DNA from 2 places in the Stenotrophomonas sp. NA06056 genome. Region 2 is predicted to be linked to the other one. Evidence: predicted binding sites of a transcription regulator. Region 2 holds the regulator's gene; the other holds the start of a gene.
What was found. Region 2 encodes FliA, which starts transcription of late flagellar genes. Its sites were predicted from a motif close to TAAAGTTTNNCNNNCNNNGGCCGATAA; they were not measured.
Positions count from the first base shown of each region.

Region 1: a site for FliA is predicted at 3,281-3,307, ahead of HUT07_RS13060 (GGDEF domain-containing protein). Genes of this name have one in related genera too.

Region 1 covers NZ_CP054931.1:2,903,620-2,911,480, reverse strand. Annotated here, with positions in the region: gene HUT07_RS13070 (DEAD/DEAH box helicase) at 1-124, shown strand, start outside; gene HUT07_RS13065 (EAL domain-containing protein) at 312-2,735, shown strand; gene HUT07_RS13060 (GGDEF domain-containing protein) at 3,443-5,107, shown strand; gene HUT07_RS13055 (pseudouridine synthase) at 5,142-5,864, shown strand; gene HUT07_RS13050 (sensor domain-containing diguanylate cyclase) at 5,980-7,050, shown strand; gene HUT07_RS13045 (AAA family ATPase) at 7,228-7,861, shown strand, end outside.
Region 2 covers NZ_CP054931.1:2,200,066-2,207,926, reverse strand. Annotated here, with positions in the region: partial or broken gene motD (flagellar motor protein MotD) at 1-821, opposite strand, end outside; gene HUT07_RS09780 (flagellar motor protein) at 823-1,563, opposite strand; gene HUT07_RS09775 (chemotaxis protein CheA) at 1,690-3,528, opposite strand; gene HUT07_RS09770 (protein phosphatase CheZ) at 3,531-4,136, opposite strand; gene cheY (chemotaxis response regulator CheY) at 4,136-4,528, opposite strand; gene HUT07_RS09760 (RNA polymerase sigma factor FliA) at 4,548-5,291, opposite strand; gene HUT07_RS09755 (P-loop NTPase) at 5,288-6,175, opposite strand; gene flhF (flagellar biosynthesis protein FlhF) at 6,162-7,781, opposite strand.

The DNA of each region.
Region 1 (7,861 bases), 700 kb from region 2:
TCCGGGCGGTCCGGGTGGCCCGGGTGGTCCGCGTCGCGGTGGTCCGGGTGGCCCTGGCGGCGACCGTGACAGCCGTCCGCCGCGTCGTGATGGCTTCAAGCCGCGCGGTCCGCGCAGCTTCTGAGCCGCGCTGAAGTAGATGAACAACGCCAGCCTCCGGGCTGGCGTTGTCATTTCAGGGCACCTGGCAGGCTCGGTCGCCGCTGCCGATCACCGGCCGGGTCCGGTTTCGCATGGTCCACACATCCCCGGTTCTAGGCTGGCGCAGTTCCGTAGGAGATTGTCACCGCAGCACATTCGGGGGATCCAGGATGGGTAGAAGTGGCATGGACCAGCAGCGTCGACGGGTGCCGATGACCCGCGGGCTGGGGCTGCGATTTGCGCTGTTGACGGGTATGGCGATCGGATTGGTTGCGCTGTCGGCCGTGATCCAGGAGCTGCAGGCGGCATCGACCGCGTGGATCGCAGGGCAGGGCTACTGGTCGCGGGGGCAGCAGGACGCCACCGCGGCGCTCAGCCGTTATCTGGCGCGTGGCCATCTGCAGGATCTGCAGGATGCCCAACGGGCACTGCAGGTTCCGCTGGGTGACCTGCAGGCCCGCAAGGCGCTGGAGCAACCCGAACCGGACGAGGCGACAGCCCGGGCCGGTTTCCTGCGTGGTGGCAATGCCCGCGCCGACATTCCGCGCCTGATCTTCTCGTTCCGCCATGCGCGCAATGTCGGCGCCTTCCGCGAGGCCACCTGGTTGTGGCGCCAGACCGACGCGGACCTGTTGGCCCTGCAGGCGCTGTCGGAGGAGCTGCAACGCCGCCATGGCTCCGGTCCGCTGGACGAGGCGAGCGTGGATGAGTACCTGCACCGGTTGCGGGGCATCGACCACCAGTTACGGGCGCAGGCGCAGGCGTTCTCGCAGGCGCTGCTGCGCATGGCCCGCGCAGTGCGCATCGCGACCCTGGCCGTGGGCGGCCTGTCGGTCCTGTTGATCAGCCTGATGGCGGTGGCCTTGGCACGCCGGGTCGGCAAGGACCTGACCGAGCACGAGAGCCGCTTCCGGGCGGCGTTCTACCAGGCCAACGTCGGCATGCTCAAGCTGGATGCGGCCGGCCGGGTGGTGGAGGCCAACCAGGCGATGGCCGACATCCTCGACCATCGCCGGGACGTGCTGCTGCAGATGTCGCTGGCCGAACTGCTGATGGAAGGCGAACTGGTGATCGATGAGGCGGGCCGTATCGACTGGGATCGCCAGCTGCGGCCAGGCGAACTGCGCTTCCGGCGTCGCGATGGCAGCCTGGTGTGGGGACGCTGGAGCGGCACCGGCGTGCGTACCGCCAGCGGTGGCCTGTCGGTGTTCGCCATCGTCGAGGATGTCAGCCAGAACCATGCCCTGGCACGCGAAATAGAGCATCACGCCAGTCACGACCCGCTCACTGGACTGATCAATCGTCGCGAGATCGAGCGCCTGCTGGAAAAGGCCCTGCTGCAGGTCCGCTCCGACGGTGGAACCCACGCACTGGGCTACATCAACCTGGACCACTTCAAGCTGGTCAACGACAGCTTCGGCCACGCGGCCGGCGACCAGATGCTGCGCAGCTTCGCCGAGTACCTGGTCGGCGCTGTGCGTGATGGCGACTGGGTGGGCCGCCTGGGCGCGGATGAGTTTGCGGTGTTCCTCGCCCGCGCCAACCAGGACGAAGCCAAGCGCGTCCTGCAGCGCCTGATCCGCAACCTGGGCCAGGCCACGTTCCCGGTCAGTGAGGGCAGCCCGCAGCTGAGCTGCAGCGTGGGCGTGGTCGAAGTGACGGCCGAGGCACCGGACGCGAACTGGTTGATGAGCGCCGCCGACAGTGCCTGTTATGCCGCCAAGCAGGCCGGCCGCAACCGCGTGCATTGCTTCAATGAAAACCGGCTGGCCCTGGAAGAACGGCGGCTGGAGGCCGAACGCCTGCAGCGGGTCAGCCGTGCCATGGCCGAGAACCGGATGCTGCTGTACGCGCAGCGCATCGCCAAGGTGGGTGATCCGTCCTACCTGCACTACGAAGTGCTGGTGCGCATGCGTGACAGCGACGGCGTGCTGCACCTGCCGGGTCAGTTCATGCCGGCGGTGGAGCGCTACGGCATGGCGGTGGTATTGGACCGGCACGTGCTCGGCCTGTTGTTCCGCCATCTGCAGGTGTGCCCGGCACACGTACGCCAGCTGGGCCTGTGCAACGTCAATGTGTCGGCCCAGTCGATTGCCGAACCAGGATTCCTGGCGTTCGTCTGCGATCTGCTGGAGCGCAACCGCGCACTGGCGTCCAAGCTCTGTTTCGAGATCACCGAAACTGCGGCGATCGGCAATCTGAGCCAGGCGCGTGCCTTCATCGATGCGGTCAAGGCGCGTGGCTGCCGGGTGGCACTGGATGATTTCGGCTCGGGCCTGTCCTCGTTCGGTTACCTGCGGCAGCTGCCGGCGGACATGCTGAAGATCGATGGTGCCTTCGTGCGTGACATGGATACCGATCCGGTCAGCCGTGCCAGCGTGCGCGCGATCAGCGAACTGGGCCGCGAACTGCAGATGGAAGTGGTGGCCGAGTGGGTGGAGACCCATGAAGTTGCCGAGGCGCTGGCCGGGATGGGCGTGCAGGGTCTGCAGGGCTACGCCATCGAACGGCCGCAGCCACTGGAACGGCTGACCCTGGCCGACCTGCGACCGATGCGGTTGGCCGGCACGCAGGGGCCATCGGCTGCCGGCTGAAGGCGCTGCGGCCGGGCTGCGCCCGGCACCCGCGGTAGTGCCGGCCGCTGGCCGGCAACCTCAACAGCAACAGCAACAGCAACGGCAAAAGCGGGGTTCCGTGGGATGGCGGGGTGGGCCCGGTTGCGGGGGACGCCGTGAACCCATCCCTGGGGGCTTGGCCGCGGCATCCATGCCGCGGACACCCCCGCAACCGGACCCACCCCGCCTTCGACAGGTTTCCGCCATCTGTCGGAATGGCATGGCCTGCTCTTGGCCTGCTCTTGGTGCTCTTGGTGGGTGTCGACCTTGGTCGACACGTAGATCCACGCCATGCGTGGATGCTCTTCGATCAATTGTCGAAATACTCGAACTCGATGGAGATCCATCCACGCGCGGCGTGGATCTACCAGATGGCGGGACACTGTCAGGGGCGGGGCGGTATGGGCAGGCAGGACCGTTGGCGCCATGGATGGCGCCATCGAACCCCCATGGATGGGTTTACGGCGTGTCCTGCCTGCCCATACCGCCCCGCCCACCTCGGTAGCCCGCTTTCGCTGTTGCTTTTGAGGTTGCCGGCCAGCGGCCGGCACTACTGCGGGCGCCGGGCGGCAGCCCGGCCAACACCTCACCACTTTGGTCTACACATCGGCGGTGCATTCGGCTGCGATAATGCCGCCAGGGGCGACGCGCAATGGGCGCGGACGTAAGCAGGAACAGGACGTGGCGTGGGCGGCAGGCAGGTGCGTTTCGAAACAGGGGCGGTGCTTGTCCTGCTGCTGGTGTGGTTGGCAATGCCGTGGCTGGGCCATGCGCGCAGCGTCGACGCCGGCCGCGATTACCTTCTCGTCGGCACCGCGACGGCCGAACCCACCCCCCATCGCGCGTGCACACCGCAGATGCTGGCTGGCCCGCGCCAGCAGACACGGGTGGATGCACCGCCGGGAGGCTGGTCCGGCGAGCCGCAGGCGCTGGATGTCTTCAACGTCTTTGCCGGCGAAGTGCGGCTGCAGCACGGTGACCGCGAAATCTGCGGCAACATGCAGGACGCGCGCACCCGCGATTCGCGCTTCCGTGCGGGCATCGGCATGGTCGCGGTACCCGCCGCCGGCAGCCACGAGCCTTTCCTGGTCTCCTGGCAGACGCCGCTGAAGGCGCGTTGGGTTCCGACATTGCAGCTGGGTGCGCCCAGCCCGGTGCAGCAGAACGATACTGCCCGGCTGTTGGTGCGCGCCGCGTGCATCGCCGTGGCGATCGCGCTGGCGCTGTCGGCGCTGATGGCCTATCTGACCACCCGTGACCGCAGTTTCCTGATGTACATCGGTGCCACGCTGGTGCTGGTGCTGTGGCAGTCGATCCTCGGTGGCCTCAGCGGCTATCCCGAACCCTGGCTGCGGGTCGGTGGTCGCGGTGACTGGTGGCTGCTGGCGCTGACGGCGGCGACACAGGCGCTGGTATTGCCGGCATTGTGGCGCTTGAACGGCGGCGACCGGGTACTGCCGCGTTCACGGGTGGGCCAGCACCTGGTGTTGTGGTCGCTGCTGGGGCTGGCGGCGCTGGTGCCATGGTTGCAGCGCGATGGTCTGGGCGTGGTCGCGCAGGTTCTGCAGGGGACCTTTGTCGTCGGCTGCGCACTGTCGCTGGCGATGGGCGTCTGGGCCCGCCTGCGCGGCGATGTCTGGTCGCTGGCAGGGCTGGCCGCACTGGCACCGATGCTGGTGCTGATCGTGGCCGACGCCGCCAGCGCGCACTGGCTGATGGCGTATCGGGTGGAGGCCCTGCAGCTGGCGGTCACCTGGCTGCTGATGATGGCGGCCTACGCGCTCAACCTGCGACTGGGCCGGCTGCGCCAGCAGCGCGATGAAATGCGCCAGCTCGCCGAGACCGACATGCTGACCGGTCTGCCCAACCGTCGCGCCGGCCTGCACCAGCTGGCCCAGCATCTGCACGCGGGCGAACGTGAGCGCGGGCCGCTGGTGATCGGCTTCCTCGATATCGATCTGTTCAAGGACATCAATGATCGTCATGGCCATGAAATCGGCGACCAGGTGCTGGTAGCCGTGGCCCGCGCGCTTCGCGCCGCTGTCCGCAGCGAGGACCAGGTGGTGCGGATGGGCGGCGAGGAGTTCCTGCTGCTGTTGCCGGGAATGCCGCGTGAGATCGCCGCCGCCCGGCTGGAACGCCTGCGCCAGCGCATTACCGAGACCTGCCGGGACCTGCAGGTGCCCGGCCTGGAGGTGACCGCGAGCATAGGCCTGGCACAGTGGCGGCCCGCCGAGGATGACCTGGCGGCGCTGCTGCGACGGGCCGACCACGCCATGTATGTGGCCAAGCGCAGTGGCCGTAACCGGGTGTTTGATGGCGAAACCGGGGATCCGTTGGCCACGGCATGAGGCGGGAAGGGCGGTGATGCCGGATAATGGGGCGATGACCAGCCGACTCAACAAATACATCGCCGACACCGGCTTCTGCTCCCGCCGGGAGGCCGATCGCCTGATCGCCGCCCGCCGGGTCACCGTCAATGGCCATGCCGCCGGCACCGGCGCGGTGGTCGGCGAGGAGGACAAGGTGCTGGTCGACGGCCAGCCGTTGCGCGTGCGGACTGCCCGCAAGCCGGGTGCCCGCCGCCACGTGTACATCGTGCTGAACAAGCCGGTGGGCGTGACCTGCACCACCGAAAGCACGGTGAAGGGCAACATCGTCGACTTCGTCGGCCACGAACAGCGCATCTTCCCGATCGGCCGCCTCGATAAAGAGTCGGAAGGCCTGATCCTGATGACCAGCAACGGCGACATCGTCAATCAGATCCTGCGCGCCGAAAACGGCCACCAGAAGGAGTACCTGGTGGCGGTGAACAAGCCGGTCACCGACGAATTCCTGCGCGGCATGGCCCGCGGCGTGCGCATCCATGACCAGATGACCCTGCCGTGCAAGACCTCACGGATCGCCAAGTTCGGTTTCCGCATCACCCTGCAGCAGGGCCTGAACCGGCAGATCCGGCTGATGTCGGCCGAGTTCGGCTACCGCGTGACCCAGCTGCGCCGCGTGCGCATCGACAACATCAAGATCGGTGCGCTGAAGCCCGGCCAGTGGCGCAACCTGACCGAGCAGGAGCTGCACGGCCTGTTGCCGCAGCAGCAGGACTGGTAAACGACGTCTGTAGAGCCGAGCCCATGCTCGGCTGCCGTGGCCCGGGTGCAGCCGAGCATGGGCGCGGCTCTACATCGGCTAGACTTTGCGGCGACCTGCCGGAACGTGACGCTGCATGATCAAGCCCGACAAGCCTGCCAACGAAGCGCTGCGACTGGAGGCGCTGTATCGCTACCGGATCCTCGATTCCGAACGCGAGCGCTCTTTCGATGATCTGGTGGCCATCGCCAAGGCGGTCTGTGGCACGACGATGGCGGCCGTGACCCTGATCGACGTCGAGCGGCAGTGGTTCAAGTCGATACAGGGCATCGATGCGGCCGAGAACCTGCGCAGTGAATCGATGTGCGGTCATGCCATCCTGCAACCGCAGGAGATCATGGTGGTCGAGGACGCGCTGCAGGACGTGCGCTTCCACGACAACCCGGTGGTGACCGGCGACCCGCACGTACGCTTCTATGCCGGCGCCCCGCTGATCAGCAGTGACGGCCTGCCGTTGGGCACGCTGTGCGTGTTCGACGCGCGCCCGCAGCACCTGGCAAGCGACAAGGCCGAGGCGCTGGCCGCGCTGTCGCGGCAGGTGATGCTGGTGATGGAGCTTCGCCGCTTCGCGCTGGACATCCAGAAGCACATGCTTGAGCGTGACGACTACGAGCGGCTGCTGTCGGACTACCACGACGTGCTGCTGGCACAGAATGCCGACCTGGCCGAACAGAGCCGGACCGATGCGCTGACCGGCCTGCCCAACCGGCGGGCGCTGGCAGCTGCGCTGGGTGAAGCCGTGGTTGCCGCCGATGGCCAGGCACGGCAGGCCTGCGTGGCATTGGTGGACATCGACCATTTCAAGCACATCAATGATTTCCAGGGCCATGCGACCGGTGACCGGGTGCTGGCCGAACTGGGTGTGCTGCTGCGCTCGCATTTCGCAGGGCGCGGCATGGCCGCACGCTACGGCGGTGAGGAATTCGTTGCACTGATGCCGGACGTGGACCTGCGCACCGCCGAGTTGCAATGCGAGTTCCTGCGCGTGGCGGTGGCCAACCTGCCGCTGGGCTTCCCGGTGACGATCAGCATCGGCGTGGCGCAGCACCGGCCCGATGAAACCTCCGAGCAGACCCTGGCCCGTGCCGATGCTGCGCTGTACCGGGCCAAGGGCGCCGGCCGCAACCGGGTGGAAGTGGCGCCCTGACCACCGGGGCGGCTGCGGTGGATCCACGCCAAGCCTGGACGCACCCGTAATCCACACCATGCGTGGATGCACCCGTAGATCCACGCCATGCGTGGATGGCTCGGCACGTTCCGTGCAGTCGCAGCCATTGCGATGCCCGCACGGCACCCTCAACGTCTCACTGCAAGGACGTCGACCATGCTGCAGACCCTGGCCATCGCCAATTACCGATCACTGCACGGGCTGGTGCTGCCGATGCAGCGCCTCAACGTCGTCACCGGCGACAACGGCAGTGGTAAATCCAGCCTGTACCGCGCGCTGCGCCTGCTGGCGGAAACCGCGCAAGGAGGCGTCGCGGCGGTACTCGCCCGCGAGGGCGGATTGGGTTCGGCACTCTGGGCGGGTCCGGAAAAGATCGACCGCAGGGTGCTGGCCGGCGAGATTCCGTTGCAGGGCGGGCCACGGCAGGAATCGGTAGGGCTCAAGCTGGGCTTCGCAACCGATGAATTCGGCTACGCCATCGACCTCGGCTATCCGCCGCCGAGTCGATCGGCCTTCGCGCTGGACCCGCTGATCAAGGCCGAAGCGATCTGGGCAGGCCCGTTCCTGCGCAGCGCCAATCTGCTGGTCGACCGTCGCGGCGCGCTGGTGCGGCAGCGGCACGCGCGTGGCTGGGACCTGGTGGACGACCGCCTTTCACTGTTCGACAGCCTGTTCACCCAGGTGGGCGATCCGCAGCGCATGCCGGAAGCCATCACATTGCGCGAGTACATCCGCCGTTGGCGCTTCTACGACCACTTCCGCAGCGATGCCGACGCCCCGGCGCGACAAC
Region 2 (7,861 bases):
GCCAGGATGATGACCATCACCCGCCGGTTGCGATTGCGGCCCTGCGCGCTGTCGTTCTCTTCGCGTGGGCGGAACTGACCATAGCCGACCATCGCCAGCCGCGACGGCTGCAGCCCCTGGTCGGCAAACAGATGCACCACGCTGGCCGCGCGCCCGGCCGACAGTTCCCAGTTGGACGGGAAGGTGGCGGTGGCGATCGGCACGTTGTCGGTGTGGCCTTCAACGCGCACGCTGTTGGGTACGTCGCGCAGCACGCCGGCCAGGCTGGCCAGGGTGTCGCGGGCATGCACATCCAGCGCTGCCGAGCCGGTCGGGAACAGAATGTCGCTGTTGATCTCGACTTCGATCCACAGTTCGGTGCGGCGCACGCTGATCATGCCGCGGTCGATCAGTGGCGCCAGTGCAGCAGTCAGGCGGTCGGCGATGCTGTTGAGCTGGCGCTCGGCACGCGCGATCTGCTCCTGGTTGTGTACCGACACCGGCATGCGCATCTGCGAGGCCATCGCCGGCAGCAGGGTGGGGTCGTGCGACGGCGCCGGGGCGGAGGGCCCGATCTTGGTGCCCGATTTGATCACCGACGGGCTGTCCCAGCCGCCGCCCTGTACCTGCTTGTTGCCGACCTGCACGGGGTTGATGGTACGCGGTGCACCACCGAAGGCATCGGTGAGGGCGTCGGCCATGATCCGGTACTTGCCCTCGTTGACCGAGGAGATGGCGTACATGACCACGAAGAAGGCGAGCAGCAGCGTCATCAGGTCGGCATAGGGTATCGCCCATGCTTCGTGGTTGGCGTGCTCTTCGTGGTGCTTGCGGCGGGCCATGTCAGTGCAGGAAGCCGGAGAGGTTGGTTTCGATGTTGCGCGGGTTCTCGCCCTGGGCGATCGAGATCAGGCCTTCGATCACCATTTCGCGGTCGCGCGAGTTGTGGGCGATCACGCCCTTCAGCTTGGCCGCGATTGGCAGGAACAGCAGGTTGGCCGAGGCGATGCCGTAGATGGTGGCGGTGAACGCAGCGGCGATGCCGTGGCCCAGCTTGCTGGGGTCGGCCAGGTTCTTCATCACCGCGATCAGGCCCAGCACGGCGCCGATGATGCCCAGCGTGGGCGCATAGATGCCCATGGCTTCAAATACCTTGGCGCCGGCCTGGTCCTGGTGTTCCTGGCTGCCCAGTTCGATTTCCAGCATGTGCCGGATCGATTCGGGTTCCACGCCGTCCACCAGCAGTTGCAGACCCTTGCGCAGGAACGGATCACGCTGCGCTTCCACCTGCGATTCCAGGCCCAGCAGGCCCTGGCGGCGGGCGATGTTGCTCCATTCCACGATCTGCTGGATCAGTTCGCGACGGTCGCTGTGCGGCGGCCGCACGACCCAGCGCACGATCTTGAACGCATGCTTGAACACCGCCGGCGCGGTATGCAGCAGGATGGCCGCCACGGTACCCACGATCACGATCACAAACGCCGCAGGCGACCACAACGACGCCAGGCCGGCGCCCTTGAGGATGCTGCCACCGACCAGTGAGGCCAGGGCGAGGAAAAGTCCAATGAGGCTGAGTCTATCCATGGGTCCGGTATCGGCTTGTATGAATGGGACTTGAGACACCGGGAGATTCTGGTGTAACGGAGTTCACAGTTTTTTCTGTTGCCGGGCATGGCCCGGCGCTGTTGCATGTCGGGTTCAGCAATCGGGTCAGTCGTGTGGGCTGCGCAGCCCGTCCACGTCCAGGATCAACGCCATGCGACCATCGCCGATCAAGGTTGCACCGGCATAACCGCGCAGGCCGCGCAGGGCTTTCGGCAGCGGTTTGATGACCACTTCCTCGCGCCCGCGCACCTGGTCCACCACCAGCCCGAAGCGTGCCTCACCGGCCTGCAGCACGACGATGGTCAGCAGGGGCGAGGCGGCCGGCGTCACATCCAGCCATTGCCGCAGATCGACCAGCGCCAGCGTGTGCGAGCGGCGGTCAAGCACGGCGCGGCCGTCGAACCAGCCCAGCGAGGTGCGCGGTGCATGCAGCACTTCCATCACACGGGCCAGCGGCAGCGCGTAGACGTCTTCGCCGGCCTGCACCAGCAGGGTCGGCAGGATCGCCAGGGTCAGCGGTACGCGGATCATGAAGCGGCTGCCGCGGCCCAGTTCCGACTGGATCTGGATCTGCCCGCTCAGCTCGCGGATGCGTGACTGCACCACGTCCATGCCGACGCCGCGGCCGGAGATATCGGTCACCTGCTGTTTGGTCGAGAACCCCGGCAGGAACACCAGGTGCAGGCATTCCTCACTGCTCAGGCGGGCAGCGGCTTCCGGATCGATCAGGCCCTTCTCGCGCGCCTTGGCACGCAGCTTCTCCGGATCGATGCCTGCACCGTCGTCCTGCACTTCGATGCTGACGTAGTCGCCTTCCTGCTGTGCCGACAGGCGCACGTGGCCCATCCGCGGCTTGCCCTGCGCTTCGCGCAGGTCAGGCATTTCCACGCCATGGTCGATGGCGTTGCGGACCAGGTGCACCAGCGGATCGGCCAGTGCTTCGACCAGGTTGCGGTCAAGCTCGGTCTCGGCGCCGATCAGCTCCAGATCCACTTCCTTCTTCAGCGAACGCGCAACGTCGCGCGCCACCTTCGGGAAGCGCGAGAACACCTTGCCGACCGGCTGCATGCGGGTGCGCATCACTGCCGACTGCAAGCGTGCGGTGGCGATATCCAGCGTCGACACCGCGCGGTCCAGCTCTTCATCGCGCAGGCGGGTGCGCAGCGTCTTCAGCCGGTTTCGTGACAGCACCAGTTCGCCGATCAGGTTGACGATGGCATCCAGGCGCTTGGTATCCACGCGCACGGTGTGTTCGGCTTCGGCGACGGGCTTGTTGGGCGCCGGCTTGGCGACTGGTGCGGCCGGCGCGGGCGTCGGTCGTGGTGCCGGTACGGCGACAATCGCTGCGGTGGGGTTGCTGCCCGGGGCGGCGCCGCCATGCAGCTGATCGAGCAATGCCTCGAACTCGTCCTCGCTGATCATGTCGTCGGCCTTCTTCGCCGCCGCCACGGGTGCCGGCGCCTTGCCGCCGTGCAGCTGGTCGAGCAGGGCCTCGAATTCGTCGTCGGTGATCAGGTCACTCCCGCCGGTACTCGGCGCCGCGGCCGATGGCGCTGCTGCGCCACCGCCATGCACATCGAACTGGGCGACCAGTTCGGGTGGGGCAAAGCCCGGCTCGGTGCCTGAAGACACCGCGTCAAGCATCGACTGCAGGTAGTCCAGCGATTGCTGGGCGGCATCGAAGTGATGGGCCTGCAATACGGCCTGGCCGGCGCGCGCGGCGCCCAGCGCCTCTTCGGCGGCGTGGCACAGTTCGACCATCGCGGTGATGCCGAGGAATCCAGCGCCGCCTTTCAGCGTGTGGTAGCCACGGAACACCGCGTTGAGCTGGTCATTGTCCTGCGGTGCCTGTTCCAGCGACACCAGCTGTTCGCCGAGGCGATCCAGGATTTCCTGGGCCTCGATGATGAAATCGGCAGTGATGTCGTCGGCTACCGCGCCCATGGTTACAGCCCCAGATCCGACAACAGGTCGTCGGCGTCGTTCTGCGAGACCGCATGGCGGTCCAGCCCCTTCAGTGCCGGCCCGGCCAGTTCCGGGTCGGTGCGATGCTGTTCCGGCGGCAGGCCGAGCGCGCCGAAACCCTCATGCACGCGGCGCACGATGCCGACCACGCGGCGGATGATCTGTCCGGTCAGGTCCTGGTAACTCTGGGTCAGGGCGATCTCGGTGAGGTTGTGGCGGATGCGGTCGAGCTGCACGTCCTGGCCCGGCTGCAGGCCATCGGCGCGCAGCTGTTCGGTCAGGCTGCGGCACTCTTCTGCCAGGTCCAGGGTGCGGTGGGTGGCCTGTTCGGTCATCGCCACCACGTGGTCCAGGCGCGCGCAGGCATCGTCCAGCTCGCCGGCTTCATCGGGCACGGTCGGCAGTTCGCCCAGCGCCTGGCCCAGTTCGCGGGCCAGCCGCGAAAGGCCGCTCATCATCGGCTGGGTACGCAGCGCGACCAGGCCGTCGATGCGCTGGCGCCAGGCAGCCTCGTCACCGGATTCCAGTGCGTCCAGGGCTTCCTGCAGGCGCAGGGCAAGGGCGCTCTTGTCGACCGTGGTGTCCATCAAGCGCTGGCCGCCAGGCGTTCGAAGATCTTGCCGAGCTTCTCTTCCAGCGTCTGTGCGGTGAACGGCTTGATGATGTAACCGTTAACGCCGTTCTGCGCCGCTTCGATGATCTGCTCGCGCTTGGCTTCGGCCGTCACCATCAGCACCGGCAGGGTCTTCAGCTTGGCATCGGCACGGATCGCCTTGAGCAGTTCGATGCCGGTCATCACCGGCATGTTCCAGTCGGTGACCACGAAATCGAACGGCTGGCTCTGCAGCAACGACAGCGCGGCATGCCCGTCCTCGGCTTCGGCGGTATTGGTGAAGCCCAGATCGCCCAGCAGGTTCTTGACGATACGACGCATGGTCGAGAAGTCGTCGACGATCAGGATGCGCATGTTCTTGTTCAAAGCAGAGTTCCTTTGTTGATCAGCTCTCGAGGCCGGCGTCGGCCGCCTCGAAAATCTTCAGTCGGCCACGCAGGCGCAGGACCGCCTGGCCGTGGATCTGGCAGACCCGCGACTCGCTCACGCCGAGCACTGCGCCGATCTCTTTCAAATTCAGTTCCTGCTCGTAGTAGAGCGACAGCACCAGCTGTTCGCGCTCGGGCAGGTGGCCGATGGCGTTGCCCAGCTCACGACCGAACTCGCCGCGTTCCAGCACCTGCTGCGGGGTCGGGCCGCCCTGGGCGACGGTGTCGAGCTCGCCCTGGTCTTCAATGCGTGATTCCAGGCTCAGCACCTGGCCGCGCGAGGCATCTTCCATCAGGCGCAGGTACTCGGGCAGCGGCATCTCCATCGCGGCAGCCACTTCGGTGGCGCTGGCGGCGCGACCGGTGCTCTGCTCCAGGCGGCGGATGGTGGCAGCAGCGTCGCGGGCACGGCGGTGCACCGAACGCGGTACCCAGTCGCCACGACGGATCTCATCGATCATCGAGCCGCGGATGCGGATCGAGGCGTAGGTCTCGAACGAAGCGCCCTGATCGGCGTCGTAGCTGCGCGACGCTTCGATCAGGCCCATCATGCCGGCCTGGATCAGGTCGTCCACTTCAACGCTGGCCGGCAGACGTGCGGCCAGATGGTGGGCGATGCGCCGCACCAGGTCCGAGTGCTGGGCGATGACCTCATTGGCCGCCGTGCGCTGGACCTCTCTGTACTGGGCGGCGCCTTTCATGCGGCCACCCCACGCTGCTTGATGATGCGTTCGAGGAAGAACTCGACGCCACCGCGCGGCTCGGTGGGTGCCTGCCAGCGGGCGGTGCGGCGGGCGATCTCGGTGATCGCCAGTGCCGACGGGCTGGACGGATAGGCCTTCACCACGGGCTGCTGGCGCTGCACCGACAGGCGCAGCCAGTCGTCCTGCGGCACGCAGCCGAGGTAGTTCAGCGAGACATCGGCGAGGAATTTCTCGCAGACGCGGGTCAGCTTCTCGTACAGCACGCGGCCTTCGTTGGGGTCGCGCACCATGTTGGCCACCACCTGGATGCGGTCCACGCCACGTTCGCGCGACAGCACCTTGATCAGGGCGTAGGCGTCGGTGATCGAGGCCGGTTCATCGCAGACCACGACCACGGTGTCCTGCGCGGCCTGGCAGAAGGTCAGCACGCCATCGTTGATGCCGGCGGCGGTGTCCACCACCATGATGTCCAGCTCGCGTTCCAGTTCGGAGAACACGTTGACCAGGCCCACGTGCTCGGCCGGGGCCAGCTCGGCCATGTGCCGGCGACCGGACGCGGCCGGGACCACCAGTACGCCGTTCGGGCCTTCGATGATCACGTCATCCAGGCTGCAGCGGCCAGCGACCAGGTCGGCCAGGGTATTGGTGGGGTTCAGGCCGAGGATCACGTCGATGTTGGCCAGGCCGAGGTCGGCATCCAGCAACAGGGTGCGTTTGCCCATGCCGGCAAGCGCCACGGCCAGGTTGGCCGACACGTTGGTCTTGCCGACGCCGCCCTTGCCGCCGGTCACGGCAATCGTGCGCACAGGGCCGAGCGGCTCGCTGCGGGTCGCCGTCAGCGGGAAGGTGGTGGTCAGCTTGGCGTACTCACGCGACGGCATGGTTCAACTCCGGGTTGCAGGGCATATCGGCCGCGCGGCGCAAATCTTCAAGGCGAAGTACAAGATTGGCTGCACTGGCCCGGTGCAGGTCGTCCGGGACGTCCTGGCCATCGGTCACCCAGGTGATCGGCAGCTTGTGGTCCACCGCCACCGACAGGGCGTTGCCGAAGCGGCCGGTCTCGTCCAGCTTGCTCAGTACCAGGCCCTGCAGGTTGGCTGCGCCGAAGCGGCGGACCACCTCGTCCATGTCACCGAAGCTGGTGTTGGCCGGCAGCACCAGCAGGGTGCGCACCTGGCGGGCGGCGCGCAGCCACTGCAGCTGGGCGGCCAGCGCACGGTCGCGCGGGCCCAGGCCGGCGGTGTCGATCAGCACCAGCTTGTAGTCCTTCAATCGCTCCAGCAGCTGGTCCAGGTCGGTGCCGCTGTTGGCCTCGTGCACCGCGATGCCGAGCTGGCGGCCGTAGCCGTACAGCTGTTCACGGGCGCCGATGCGCATCGTATCGGTGGTGACCAGGGCGACATCGCGGGCCGCATGGGCTTCAGCGAAGCGCGAGGCCAGCTTGGCGATGGTGGTGGTCTTGCCGGCGCCGGTCGGGCCGACCAGGGCGATCACACCGCCTTCTTCCATCGGATCGACCGGGGCGATCGGCAGCTTGCGCGAGATCAACCCCAGCATCAGGCCGCGGCCACGATGGGCTTCGGTCTCCAACGGAATCTGCATGGCCACGTCGCGGGCGATGCCAGCGTCGAAGCCGTACTCGTCCATCAGGTCCAGCGCAGTGGCGCGCACCGGGCAGCCGCGCAGGCGCTCGTCGGTGAAGCGGTTCATCTCGCGCTCGATCACCTGGCGCATACCGGCCACTTCCTGGCGCAGGTGGCGGATTTCGGCGTCGTCGGCGACCAGGGTCAGCGCCGGTGCCGGCGCCAGGGTCGGCAGCGGTGCGGGCACAAGCTCTGTCGGCTGCACGGCAACCGGCGCATGGGGGGCTTCGTCTTCGGGCGTGACGGCGGCCTGGAGGGCGACCGGCAACGGCGGCGGCGACACTGCCGACATTTGCGCGCTGTCTTCCAGCGGCGGATCGATCTGGAAGCGGGCGCGGTTCACCGGCGCGGCCGCAGCCGGCGAGGGCGCCACGATGGCGTCGGCGAACGGGGCGAAGATCTGTTCCGGCAGCGTCGATTCATTGACGGCGGCACGCGCCAGCGTAGCAGCGAAGCCAGTGCTGCCGCGGGTCGGCACGATCTCGTCGGCGCTGTCCAGGGTGCGGCCGGTCGCGCCGACAGCGGCGCGGGCGAGGGCGGCGACGGCCGACGTGGTGGCTGCCACCGGCTCCGGTGCCGGGGTGCTGCTGCGACGGCGGGTGACGGCGGCGATCACCGCATCGGCGGCGGTGCGCGGCTTCGGCGCGGGCGGCGGTGCCACGTCGCGACGCGAGGCTTCCAGGGCGCGCTGCACGGCGCTCTCATCGTAGTTGGCGGCAGCCACGATCTCGATGCCTTCCTCGATCCGGCGGTTGGACAGGATCACGGCGTCAGGACCATGTTCCTTGCGCACCAGGTTCATGGCCGAGCGCATGTCGGCGGCGACGAATCGTTTGATTTTCATGCTGTGGTCACGGGACGAAGTCGGCGGAGTGGCGGTCGGAGAACGCGGGTGGTCGGTGGTCTGCACGGTTCGGGTTCCCC